Regions from separate parts of the Paraburkholderia sp. HC6.4b genome, predicted to be linked through region 2. Evidence: predicted binding sites of a transcription regulator. Region 2 holds the regulator's gene; the other holds the start of a gene.
What was found. The regulator FNR, encoded in region 2, switches genes on or off when oxygen is low (the NO sensors DNR and NnrR bind a similar motif). The targets are predictions, from matches to a motif close to TTGATNNNNATCAA.

Region 1 (5,981 bases), on a different contig from region 2:
GGTCGGGTTGTCGTAGTGATTCAGGCGCCGGGTCATGCCCATGAAGCCGAGCACGTAGAGCGGCACGAACGACACGTAGAAGCCGACGAACCAGCACCAGAACGCCCGCTTGCCGAGCTTCTCGTTAAGCTTGAAGCCGAACGCCTTCGGGAACCAGTAATGGAAGCCTGCGAGATAGCCGAACACGACGCCGCCTATGATCGCGTTGTGAAAGTGCGCGATCAGAAACAGGCTGTTGTGCAACACGAAGTCCACGCCCGGGATCGCCATCATCACGCCCGTCATGCCGCCGATCGTGAACGTGACCATGAAGCCGATCGTCCACAGCACGGGTGCCGTGAACTCGATGCGACCGCGATACATCGTGAACAGCCAGTTGAAGATTTTCACGCCCGTGGGGATCGCGATGACCATCGTCATAATGCCGAAGAACGCGTTGACGTCCGCGCCGGAACCCATCGTGAAGAAGTGGTGCGCCCACACGAGGAATGCGAGCACCGTGATCGCGCACGACGCGTAGACCATCGTTCTGTAGCCAAACAGCGGTTTCTTCGCGAAGGTCGCGATCACTTCCGAGTAGATGCCGAACGCGGGCAGCACGAGGATGTACACCTCCGGGTGGCCCCACGCCCAGATCAGGTTCAGGTACACCATCGCGTTGCCGCCGAGCTCATTGGTGAAAAAGTGCATGCCTGCGTAGCGGTCGAGGCCGAGCAGTGCGAGCGTCACGGTTAGGATCGGGAACGTTGCCATGATCAGCACGTTCGAGCACAGCGCGGTCCACGTGAACACCGGCATCTTCATCAGCGTCATGCCGGGCGCGCGCAGCTTGACTATCGTCACGAAGAAGTTGATCGCGGTAATCAGCGTACCGACGCCGGAGAGCTGCAGACTCCAGATGTAGTAGTCGACCCCGACGCCGGGACTGAACTGCAGCTCCGACAGCGGTGGATACGCGAGCCAGCCGACCTGCGCGAACTCGCCGATCACGAGCGACAGATTGATCAGGATCGCGCTGATCGCCGTCATCCAGAAGCTCAGCGAATTCAGGAACGGGAAGGCGACGTCGCGCGCGCCGATCTGCAGCGGCACGACAAGATTGAAGAGGCCGACCATCAGCGCCATCGCCATGAAGAAGATCATGATGACACCGTGCGCGGTGAATATCTGGTCGTAGTGGTGCGGCGGCAGGTAACCCGGGCCGTGAAACGCGATCGCGAGCTGAAGCCGCATCATTACGGCGTCGACAAAACCGCGCACGAGCATCAGCACCGCGACGATGATGTACATGATGCCGATCTTCTTGTGATCGACGCTTGTCAGCCACTCGGTCCAGAGCCACTTCCAGCGGCCGAGCTTCGTGAGCGTGACGATGACCGCCAGCACGATGAGCGCCATGAACGCGGCCGCGCCCATGATGACCGGCTGATCGAACGGAATCGCGCCGGGCGTGAGTTTTCCAAACATGGCTTACTCCGTGGTCTGCGTGCGACAGGCGGCGTCGCGGAAGGCCGTGACGTTGCCGTTGTTGTATCGGGCAACGATGTTGCGGAACAGGTACTGGTCGATCGTTGAGAAGTAGCGTACCGACTGCTTCTCGCTCGGCTTCGCGACTTCGGCGTATTCGTCCATGCTCAGGCGGTCCGGCGAAGCCTTGACCTTCCGCACCCATGCGTCGAAGTCGGTGGCGCTCGTCGCGAGCGTACGGAACTTCATGTCGGCGAATCCCTTGCCGCTGAAGTTGGCGGACATGCCTTCGAAATTTCCCGGTGCATCCGCGATCAGGTGCAGACGGGTCTGCATGCCGACCATTGCATACACCTGGGTACCGAGTTGCGGGATGAAGAATGAGTTCATCACCGAATCGGACGTGATCCGGAAATTTACCGGCGTATCGACTGGCACGGCGAGCTGGTTCACCGACGCAATGCCGAGGTCCGGGTAGATGAAGAGCCACTTCCAGTCGAGCGCGACCACCTCGACGTCGATCGGCTTCACGCTCGACTGCAGCGGCCGGTACGGGTCGAGCTCATGTGTGGTGCGCCAGGTCAGGATACCGAGGTACAGGATGATCAGGGCGGGGATCGTCCAGACGACGATCTCGATCGCCGTCGAGTGCGCCCATTTGGGTGCATAGACCGCGTGACGGTTCGACGCACGGTAGCGCCACGCGAAGAACAGCGTCAGCAGGATCACCGGGATCGCGACGATCAGCATCGCCCACGTGGCGGTGGCGATCAGCGACTTCTCGGCCGCGCCGACGCTCCCTTTTGGATCAAGCACAGTCAGACCACATCCCGATAGACAGGCGCTCAATGTCGTGACGATGGCTATCGACCGTTTCCTTAAGGCTTTTCTGTCTGTCATAGTGGTTAAGTCCGGGTTGTGGCACTTTTGACCTGAAGCTGGCTTGACGCATGCGGCATCACACTCGCAGTGTCATGGTCCGACAACCGGCCAGCTTTGTGATTGATGTCGATCAAGGACGAACAAAGCGGCGGGGTGCGGTGCACTGACGCAGTGCGCCGCTGAGTGCGCGTTCCACCACATCGAGTGGCTGGATGCGATTGACAGCCTGCTGAACGTCGGTAGCAAAGTCCTGTACGCCGAAGCTCGCTCGGTTCAAGCCGAGGCGCGCGAGTGGTGAAAGCGTTTTGGTGCTGACGGTTCGCGGATCAATTTCGATGGCAAGTTCTGCGTCGATCGAGAACGCGAAGCGGTTCTGCAGTTGCTGGACAAGCTCTTCGAGCTCCGCAACACGGAAGAAGGTCGGCGTTCCATCTCCCAGATGTAGCTGCACGGTTCGCCGGTCAGGTCCGAGATGTGACGCGACCAGGTCCATCTCACGAACGAGGTAGCTCAGATATCTGGCGCTGCAGCCATGGTCGTGCGTAATGACCTTGTTGCATGCGCAGAAGTAGCAGAGTGATCTGCGTGCCGTTCGGCGGCTGCAGCCAGTCCGGCAATGGCTGCGAAATCGGTGTCTCCGGGTGCGAGAAACATCTTGGGTACCAGTCAATGCGGTTGAAGGCCAATAGTCCGGCCTCAAGGCTCCCGCTATCTCGACATTCCTACGCGTGACCCGGTGTCGCATCTTGACTTCGGGATCGGGACCGGTTGACCCTGCGCAAGGGCAGCCCTGATTTGCGCGTCGACAATTCCCCGCATACGTCAACAAGGGGAAAGCGATGAAGCACATGATTAAGGCCGTCATGATCGTGGCAAGCCTGTGCGCTACCGGTTTGTTCGAAGTGCTGGCATACGCGGATGACGTCAGCGCGAACGGAAGCACGATGGCAGGCGAGGTGACGGCTGATGGGATCCACGCCGGCGACGTGCTCGTGCGTCTGCGTGCCATCTCGATCGAGCCGGACGTTCACACCAGCGGCACGTTGTCGTCGCTCGGCGTGGGTGTCAATAACGCATTCGTGCCGGAGTTGGACCTGACCTATATGATCCGCGACGCGATCGGCATCGAGCTGATTCTCGCCACCTCGCGGCATCACGTGACGTCCGGCCTCGGCGATCTCGGTGGCGTGAACGTGCTACCACCGACGCTGCTGCTGCAATATCACTTCAACCATGCTGGCATGATCCGACCGTATGTCGGCGCGGGGGTCAACTACACGTACTTCTACAACGACGGCCTGAGCGCGGGCTCCGAAGGCATCCAGGTGTCACGCAGCAGCTTCGGTCCGGCGGTGCAGGCTGGCGTCGACGTGCAGATCACGAAGACCGTCTTTCTCAACGCGGATATCAAGAAGATCTGGATGCACACGGACGCCTCGGTCGGCGATAGTTCGTTGGGCCGGCTGGACATCGACCCACTGGTACTGGGAATAGGCGTCGGGATGAAGTTCTAGCGAGCGCGCAATGACAGACCACAGCTCGCACCAACGGGCGATCCGCTGCGCCCCATCCACCTGAAACGGAGATCTGGTCACTATGCCCCTGTACGACTACCGCTGCGCGGCCTGCGGCCACGCATTCGAAACGCTGGTGCGCGCCGGCCACACGCCCGTCTGCCCGCAATGCGGCGGCACCGTGCTGGACAAGCAGGTCAGCGCGCCGGCCTCGCCCGGCAAGAGCCGCGCGATCATCTCCCGCGCACGGCGTCAGGCGGCGCGCGAAGGGCACCTTAGCAACTATTCGCCGGCCGAGCGCCGCAAGCTGCTGCGCTGAGCCCAACCGGGAATCGCGCTGTCGATGTAGATGAACCTCGAGGGCGCCTACGGGATGGCACTCAGTCTCACCGTCTTCATGGCCGGCACGCTGGATCAGGCCACCGCCGACAGCCCGCTGGAACGCGCGAAGGGCATCTGCCCGTATCTCGACGCGTGGCTTCGCAACATTGCGTCAGCACGGCCGCCCTCGCGCTCGCGCGCTTCGATGACCACGACGGAAACGTCCTGCCGGCTTGTAGAGCAGCGCGCCCGAGGCCGGCACGTCATCCAGCAACGCGCCGTCTGCGCTATAGGCCGCGAACCAATGGCCGAAATGCTCGGCCTGCGACAGCCCCTGCAACTGCGCCCAGCCGCCCTGCGGCCCGCGCCTGCGCCAGCGTGCAGGCGAAGGTGTCGTCGGACCAGCTGTCGACAACCAGCCCGGCGCCGATCGCCGCCAGCGCGCAATGCAGTGCCGACGGCGTCGGCGTCATGGCGAAGGCCTCATTCATGACGCTCACCAGCGACTTGCGATGCTTGAAGTTTTCGATGAACTGCGCCGCCTGGGTCAGCCGGGTGCGGATCTTGTGCAGCACGCTGACCTTGGCCGTGATGATTTCGGCGAGCGCGAGCGGCGTGGCAGGGACGGCCGTATCGGGGCACAGCGCGAGCAGCGCTGGTCCCAGGTACGGAATGACGCCGCCCGCACACAGGCGTTCGGCGATGGTCTGGACTGAAACGGTCATGCAGTGCGTCTCACAGATAAATGGCAGCGCCGGCGCCCACGTTGGTCGCGGTGTCTTTCAGCGTCTTGACGATGTACTTGACCTGGTCGGTGTCGAGTAGCGTGTGCAGCGGCAGCGCCAGCGCGCGATCGCCGATGCGCTCGGTGTCGGGCAACAGGCCGCTCTTGCGGCCGATCGCATCGCCCGCGTTCATGTAGTGGAACTGCTGATGCAGCGGATGGCTGTAGGCCACCGTCTCAATGCCGCAAGATTTCATGTCGTCGATCATCTGGGCGCGCGCGCTCTGCGTAAAACGCTTGCCCAAATGCACAACATAGAGCATCCAGTGCACTTCTTCGACGTCCTCGGCCACGTAGGCCGGCTTGATCCCTTCGAAGCTTTGCATCTCTTCGTGATACCAGGTCTCGACCTGCTTTCGCTGCGCGAGGCGCGTGTCGAGTTCGGCCAGTTGCGCGAGACCGAGCGCGGCGGTCAGATCACTGATGCCCGCCTGCAGCGGCACCCGCGAGCCGACCGAGACGGACGCGCGGTCCGTGACGCGCCGCTCGCGCAGATAGCGCAGTTCATGGACGAGTTCGTCATCGTCGGTGACGAGCATGCCGCCCGCTCCTGTGCACAGCGCGGACGGGCTGGAGAAGTCGAACACTGATACGTCGCCGAAACAGCCGACGTTGCGGCCCCGGTAGCGCGAGCCCAACGCCTCAGTACTGTCTTCGATCAGCCGCAAGCGCTGCGCGTCGGCCAGTTCGCGCAGCAGCGCCCACGCGGCCGGGTGGCCGTTGGTATTGCCGGCGAGGATCGCGCGCGTGCGAGGGCCGATCTTCTGCGCGGCTTTTTCGGCGCTCAGACAACTGCTCCAGTAGTCGATGTCGGCGAACACCGGCACGGCTCCCGCCAGCGTGATCGCCTGCGCCACCTGATGCCAGGTGTGCGACGCGCAGACCACCTCGTCTCCCGGGCCGATCCCCGTCGCGCGCAACGCAATCCAGGTGGCGAGCGTGCCGCTCGCGACCGCGACCGCATACTCCCGGCCAACCCAGCCCGCAAACGCGCGCTCGAACGAATCAAGCAT
Region 2 (5,981 bases):
ACGCGTTTCTGTGGGGCGAGCGGCGGATGGTGTCGGTCGCGAATCTGACCCGCGACGATGGGCTTCAGTTCATGCGCAGCGCCGCCGAGATGCAGCTCGCGATCGAGACGACGACTTACGCGTTGTGCGACGCGAACCGCGCGCTCGACGATCTGCGCAACGGCAACCTGACCGGCGCGGCCGTGCTCGCGGTCCGCCCGTGATCCGCTAGCGAGCCGTTCGCGCTTGATACAGATCAAGCCGCGCGCCGCGTCGGCGTTCATCATGTAAGCGCGAACCGTTGGCGTCCCCGTCACGGGCCGAGGTGTGAAGCGACGCGCTTGACGCGCCGCCTCGCGGTGCGACGATCCGAGGAGAGCCGATGAACACTGCTGCCGGGCGCAACACCTTCCACCGCGTGATGATCGCGTCCGCGGGCGGCAGCGGACTGCCGCTCGGCACGCGCGTCGCCCGGCAGTTGGTCGCGGCGGATGCGCGCTTTCGTCTCGTCGATATCGTTTGCAATCCTGCCGCGCTTTATCCGACGCTGATGCTCAGCTATCCGGACTGGTGCGAGGCGCATCGCGCGATGCTGCACGGCGCGCAGGCCGCGCTGCGCGACGCGGTGATCGCGTTGCACGGCGTCGTCGCGGCGACCGACGCCGAGATCGTCGATCTCACCGCGCTGCATCAGGGCGCGGCCGAAGCGCTCGCCCACACGGCGACGCAATGGGACGCGGATCTGGTCGCGGTGGCCGCGCATCCGCGTGAACATCGCTGGGACAGCCGTATCGATCCCGAGGAACTGGTCGCGTCGATCGGGCGTCCGGTGCTGTACATGCCGGCGAGGTCGACCGACGCGAGCGATGCCTCGGCGGTGAGCCGCGTGCTGGTCGCGATCGATGGCAGCGACACCGCGCTCGACGCGCTGCGCACCGCGCTCGCGGTAGCGCCGCCCGACGCACGCATCAAGGTCGTCTACGCGGCCGACGACCGCTTCGCGTGGTGCGAATGGTTACCGTTCGAAGTCGTGTCGCAGCATCGAATCGATGTCTTGCGGCGCGGCGCGGCGATGCTCGAACAAAGCCGGCGCGCGGCCGAAACCGCGTTGCTCGAGTTCGACGATGATTCCGGCGATGCGTCGAGCGCGATTCTGGACGAAGCGCAACGCTGGCACGCGGACCTGATCGTGATGGGTTCGCACGGCATGCGCGGCGCGCCGCACCCGTTGCCGGGGCACGTGACGTCGCGCACGCTGCGCGACGCGGCGTGTCCCGTGCTCGTGTGTCCGCGCGGCGCGTCGTCATTGCGGGCGGACGACGTGCCGCACGGCGAGTGGCGGGAGCCGTATCCGGGCAGTCCGGGCGGGCCCTTTTATCTGTAGCGGGAGCGCGCCACGCGCGTTGACAAATCCAACCTCAGTGGAGAATCGGCATGTACCAACATATCCTCGTCGCGCTAGACGGCAGTGCTTTCTCGAAACGCGCGCTGAAAGAAGCGGTGAATCTCGCCGCGTTGACGAAGGGCGTCGTGCATCCGGTTTATGTGGTCGACAAGACGCCGCTCTTTTCCTATGCCGGCTATTACGACCCGCTCACGCTCGTCGAAGCCTTGCGCCAGGACGGCCAATTGGTGCTGGAGGAGGCCGAACAGGCCTGCGCCGCCGCCGATGTGCCTTGCCGCCCTGAAATGATCGAGTCGGAGAGCCTGTCCGACGACGTCGCCGCGATCGTGCTGCGCCACGGCGAGCAGATCCACGCCGATCTGCTTGTGCTAGGCACGCATGGGCGACGCGGCGTGCGGCGCCTCGTGATCGGCAGCGTGGCGGAGCGGGTGCTGCGTTTCTCGACCTGTCCGGTGCTGCTCATGCGCGAGCCAAGCACCGAGGATGCGCCCGCAGAGTAACCCGCGACAGCGGGGCGCGGCAGCGCGTGAACATTACGCGAGCGCGTCGGCCGGTATCTGGATCGAGATCCCGAAGCCATGGCCCGGCGAGCTGGTGAACGACACGTTGCCGCGCAACTGCCGCACGCGTTCGCGAATGCCGAGCAAACCGAATGAATCTGTTCCCTGCGACCGATCCAGCGCGACACCCACGCCGTCATCCTCGATATCGAGCGATACGATGGGGCCCGCGCAGGTCATGTCGATGCGTACGCAGCTGGCCTTGGCGTGCCGCGCGACGTTCGTCAACGCCTCCTGAACGATGCGAAACAGCGCCGTCGCCGCGAATTCGCCGCACACCGGCTCGGCCGGTTCGAGATGCACGCTCGAGCGCACGTCGTAGCGTTTCGTGAAGTCTTCGGCCAGCCAGTCGAGCGCGGCGGCGAGCCCGAGGTCGTCGAGCAGCGGGGGCCGCAGATCGGCGGCGATACGCCGCAGCGAAGCGGCCATCCAGTCGATCTGCTTTTGCAGTTCATGCGTCTGCGCGGCCAGCGGCTCGGTGTCGGCCTGGCTTTTCAGCTTCGCTTCGAGCAGCGCGACGCTCATTTTCAGCGCGGTCAGCCGTTGGCCGAGATCGTCGTGCAGTTCGCGCGCCATACGTTTTTGCTCGTTTTCGCGGGCGATCTGCACGTGCGTGGATACCTGATTCGCGCGTTCGAGTTCCGCGAGGCGCATACGTTCGGTCAGGTCGCGCGTGATCTTGGCGAAGCCGAGCAGCGCGCCCGACGCGTCGTGCACGGCGGAAACGACCACGTTGGCCCAGAAACGCGAGCCGTCGCGACGTACGCGCCAGCCTTCGTCCTCGGTGCGGCCTACGGCTGCGGCGATTTCCAGTTCGCGGGCGGGCTTGCCGGCCGCGATGTCTTCCGGGGTATAGAACTTCGAGAAATGCTGGCCGATGATTTCTTCGGGCGTGTAGCCCTTGATGCGCTGTGCGCCGGGATTCCAGCTGGTCACGCGGCCGGACACGTCGAGCATGAAGATCGCATAGTCCTGAACCGCATCGATCAACATGAAATAGCGATCCTCGACGGGCACATCCGACACGGACGCCGCACCGGTGAAGCAGGAAGACTCGCCGCTCGACAGATCCATCGCTCCTCCGGGTGGTCACGCAAGGTCGCGCACCGCAACGCACCGAGTTATATCAGTTCGGGAGCGCTTGTTCCACCCCGCATGTCCCGCGAACGAACGTGAGGCGAGCGACGCGTCGGCGTTCAAACCCGAGCCAGTCCTTCCGCGTCTTCGATGCGGATCGTTTTGCCGTTCGCCTTGACGAGGCGCTCGCGCTGGAACTTCGAGAACATCCGGCTCACCGTTTCGAGCTTCATGCCCAGAAAGCAGCCGATTTCCTCGCGGGTCATGCGCAAATGAAACTCCGCCGCGGAAAAGCCGCGCGCCTTGAAGCGCTTCGACAGGTTCAGCAGAAACGTCGCGACGCGCTGTTCGGCGGTCATCGTGCCGAGCAGCATCATCTGGCTCGACTCGCGCACGATCTCGCTGCTCATCATCTGGTAGATGTGATGCTGCATCGGCTTCATCTCGCGACAGATCGCCTCGAGCTGCGCGAACGGAATGATGCACACGACGCTGTCTTCGAGCGCGATCGCATCGCAATTCTGCTTGCCCTCGCCGATGCCGTCGAGGCCGAGCGAGTCGCCGGCGATCTGGAAGCCGGTCACGTGCTCGCGGCCGTCGCGATGCATGACCACGGTCTTGAACGATCCGGCGCGGATCGCGTAGAGGCTTTGAAACGCATCGCCCGCGCGATACAGCGTATCACCGCGTTTGATCGAGCGCGTCGAGCCGATCAACGTGTCGAGTCGGCTCAGTTCGTCGGATGTCAGCTCGGGCGGCATGCAGATCGCGCGCATCGCGCAGGTGGAGCAGCGCGGCACGGCGTAGCGTGTGGCCGCGGTGCGTGGCACGACGTGGATCGGTACGACGTGCGAAGTGCGGGGCGCGTCGTGGCGGGGTTCACAGACTGTGGCAACTTGCATGCTCGGCTCCTGGCGGTCAGACCGGATGCGCACGACGCGCATAGGCAATCGCTTCGATGGCACGGCAGGCGAGTTCGAACTCCGAGGTCTTGTCGAAGCAGAAGTCGGCGCCCGCCGCTTCGCACGCTCGGCGAAACGCCGTCGTGCAATGATTGGTCAACACGATGCTGACGATGGACGGCCGCACCCGCGACAGCGCCGCGAGCAGCAGCAGATTGGTCTTGCCCGAGAAGCACGGGTCCAGCACCGCGACATCGGCGCGACTCGCGACGATGTCGTCGAACGTGTGCTCGACGCCGGCGGACTCGCCGACGATTTCGATGCCGGGAATCAGCGCGATCAGGCAAGCAAGCCGGCGTCGGACCTCGGTCGCATCGTCGACGAGGAAGACTCTCGATAAGGTGGCTGGCGGAGCGGTGTCCATACTGACCAGTATTGGCGACCTCATCTCAGAAATATATCGGCGGGGATTTAAGCGGCGCTAGGAGTTCGGGTAGTGTTGTAGGAATATTCCTAGTGCATGGCTGGCGATGGGGTATGTAGCCGAGTGCGAGTACACGGCTACTTTCGACGTGACGGCTTCGAAGGTCGCAGGCATGCAGTTGATCAAGTAATCACGGAACAAGCCGATAAAGACCCATTGACCTGCGTCAAGCCGCGCGGCGGCGCGCGCTTCACACTGTCGGCGCGGACACGCGACGGCACCGCTTCGGTTCATGCCAGCGCTTTCACAGGGAGTCCAACATGTATGCACGAATTCTGGTTGCGCTCGACGACAGTCCCAGCGCGCAGCGCGCCTTTGCCGAGGCGCTGAAGCTCGCGAAGCTGACGGGCGCCACACTCGAAGCCTGCTGCGTGGTAGGGCACGGCAAGTGGTCGGACAATGCCGATGTGGCTTTCGAGCCGGAACCGGCGGCCGCGGCGCAAGAATTCGCCAGCCGCGCGCTCGATGCGCCGCGCGAGCTGATGCGCGAGGCGCAGGTGCCCGGCGGCGTGCGGGTGATCGACGCGTACGCCGAAAGCGTGTCCGCGGTGCTCGCGCGCGTCGCCGACGAAATCGAAGCCGATCTGATCGTGATGGGAACGCACGGCCGCCACGGCGTGCAGCGCTTTCTGCTCGGCAGCGTCGCCGAGTCGCTCGTGCGTGCGACCGACAAGCCGGTGCTGATCGTGCGGCATGACGAACACGGGCACGCGCGGCCCTGAAGCGTCGCGTCGCGCAGCCGTGGCGCGATCGCGTCGGAGCGGCCGCGCAGCAGGCCGGTTTTCGCGGCTCAGGTGAGTTCGTTTTCGGCGCAGGCCGGGACTGACTGATCGCGCGTCGCGCCGTTCGCGTGCGCGGGAACCATCAGCACGGGGCAGCTGGCGCTGCGCAGCACGCGCTCGGCGACGCTGCCGAGCATCAGTCGTTGAACACCACGGCGGCCGTGCGTGCCCATCACGATCGCGTCGGCGTGCCATTCGAGCGCCGCCTCGACGATGCGATGCGCGACGTCTTCGCCGGTGATCGCGGCTTCGACGGTGCGGGCCGTGCCCTTGATCCCGCGCGCGGTCATCCGGCTCTGGGCATCGGCCGCGATCCGCTTGCCTTCCTCGATGAAGGCGTCCTGGATCACGCAAGGGTCGAAGCCGGGCGCGTCGTAGGCGATGACGGGCACGTCGATCACGTACAGCGGCTGCAGCTCGGCGCCTGATTCGGCGGCAAGGGTCAGCGCGGCGTCGAACGCACGGGAGGCGGTGTCGCTGCCATCGAGCGCGACGAGTAGGCGGTGAAACATGGCGGACTCCTTAAGCGCGCACTTCAGTGCGACAACAGCACCGGCACGGTCATCGACTCGAGCATCGTGCGCGTCGCGCCGCCCAGTACGACTTCGTGCAGACGCGAATGCGCGTAAGCGCCCATCACGATCATGTCGCAGCCGAGGTCGGCCGCCTGCGACAGCAGCGCGTCGCCGACCGGCGTGCCGTCCGCGACGCTCAGTTCGCGCACGTCGATCTTGACGCCGTGACGCGCGACGGTGAGTGCGATGTCGTCGCCCGGAACCGTGTCGCGCGGCG

Region 1: cyoA (ubiquinol oxidase subunit II) is a predicted target of FNR. The motif match lies at 2,470-2,483, and genes of this name have one in related genera.

The regions. Positions count from the first base shown of each region.
Region 1 covers NZ_JACHDC010000017.1:132,707-138,687, forward strand. The annotation lists gene cyoB (cytochrome o ubiquinol oxidase subunit I) at 1-1,467, opposite strand, end outside; gene cyoA (ubiquinol oxidase subunit II) at 1,471-2,367, opposite strand; partial or broken gene HDG34_RS40220 (radical SAM protein) at 2,522-3,214, opposite strand; gene HDG34_RS24980 (OmpW family protein) at 3,189-3,863, shown strand; gene HDG34_RS24985 (zinc ribbon domain-containing protein) at 3,946-4,182, shown strand; partial or broken gene HDG34_RS24990 (SIR2 family protein) at 4,381-4,909, opposite strand; gene HDG34_RS24995 (DegT/DnrJ/EryC1/StrS aminotransferase family protein) at 4,920-5,981, opposite strand, start outside.
Region 2 covers NZ_JACHDC010000031.1:29,266-35,246, forward strand. The annotation lists gene HDG34_RS35540 (zinc-dependent alcohol dehydrogenase family protein) at 1-203, shown strand, start outside; gene HDG34_RS35545 (universal stress protein) at 362-1,363, shown strand; gene HDG34_RS35550 (universal stress protein) at 1,414-1,884, shown strand; gene HDG34_RS35555 (PAS domain S-box protein) at 1,918-3,018, opposite strand; gene fnr (fumarate/nitrate reduction transcriptional regulator Fnr) at 3,141-3,923, opposite strand; gene HDG34_RS35565 (response regulator) at 3,940-4,347, opposite strand; gene HDG34_RS35570 (universal stress protein) at 4,668-5,129, shown strand; gene HDG34_RS35575 (universal stress protein) at 5,198-5,701, opposite strand; gene HDG34_RS35580 (universal stress protein) at 5,725-5,981, opposite strand, start outside.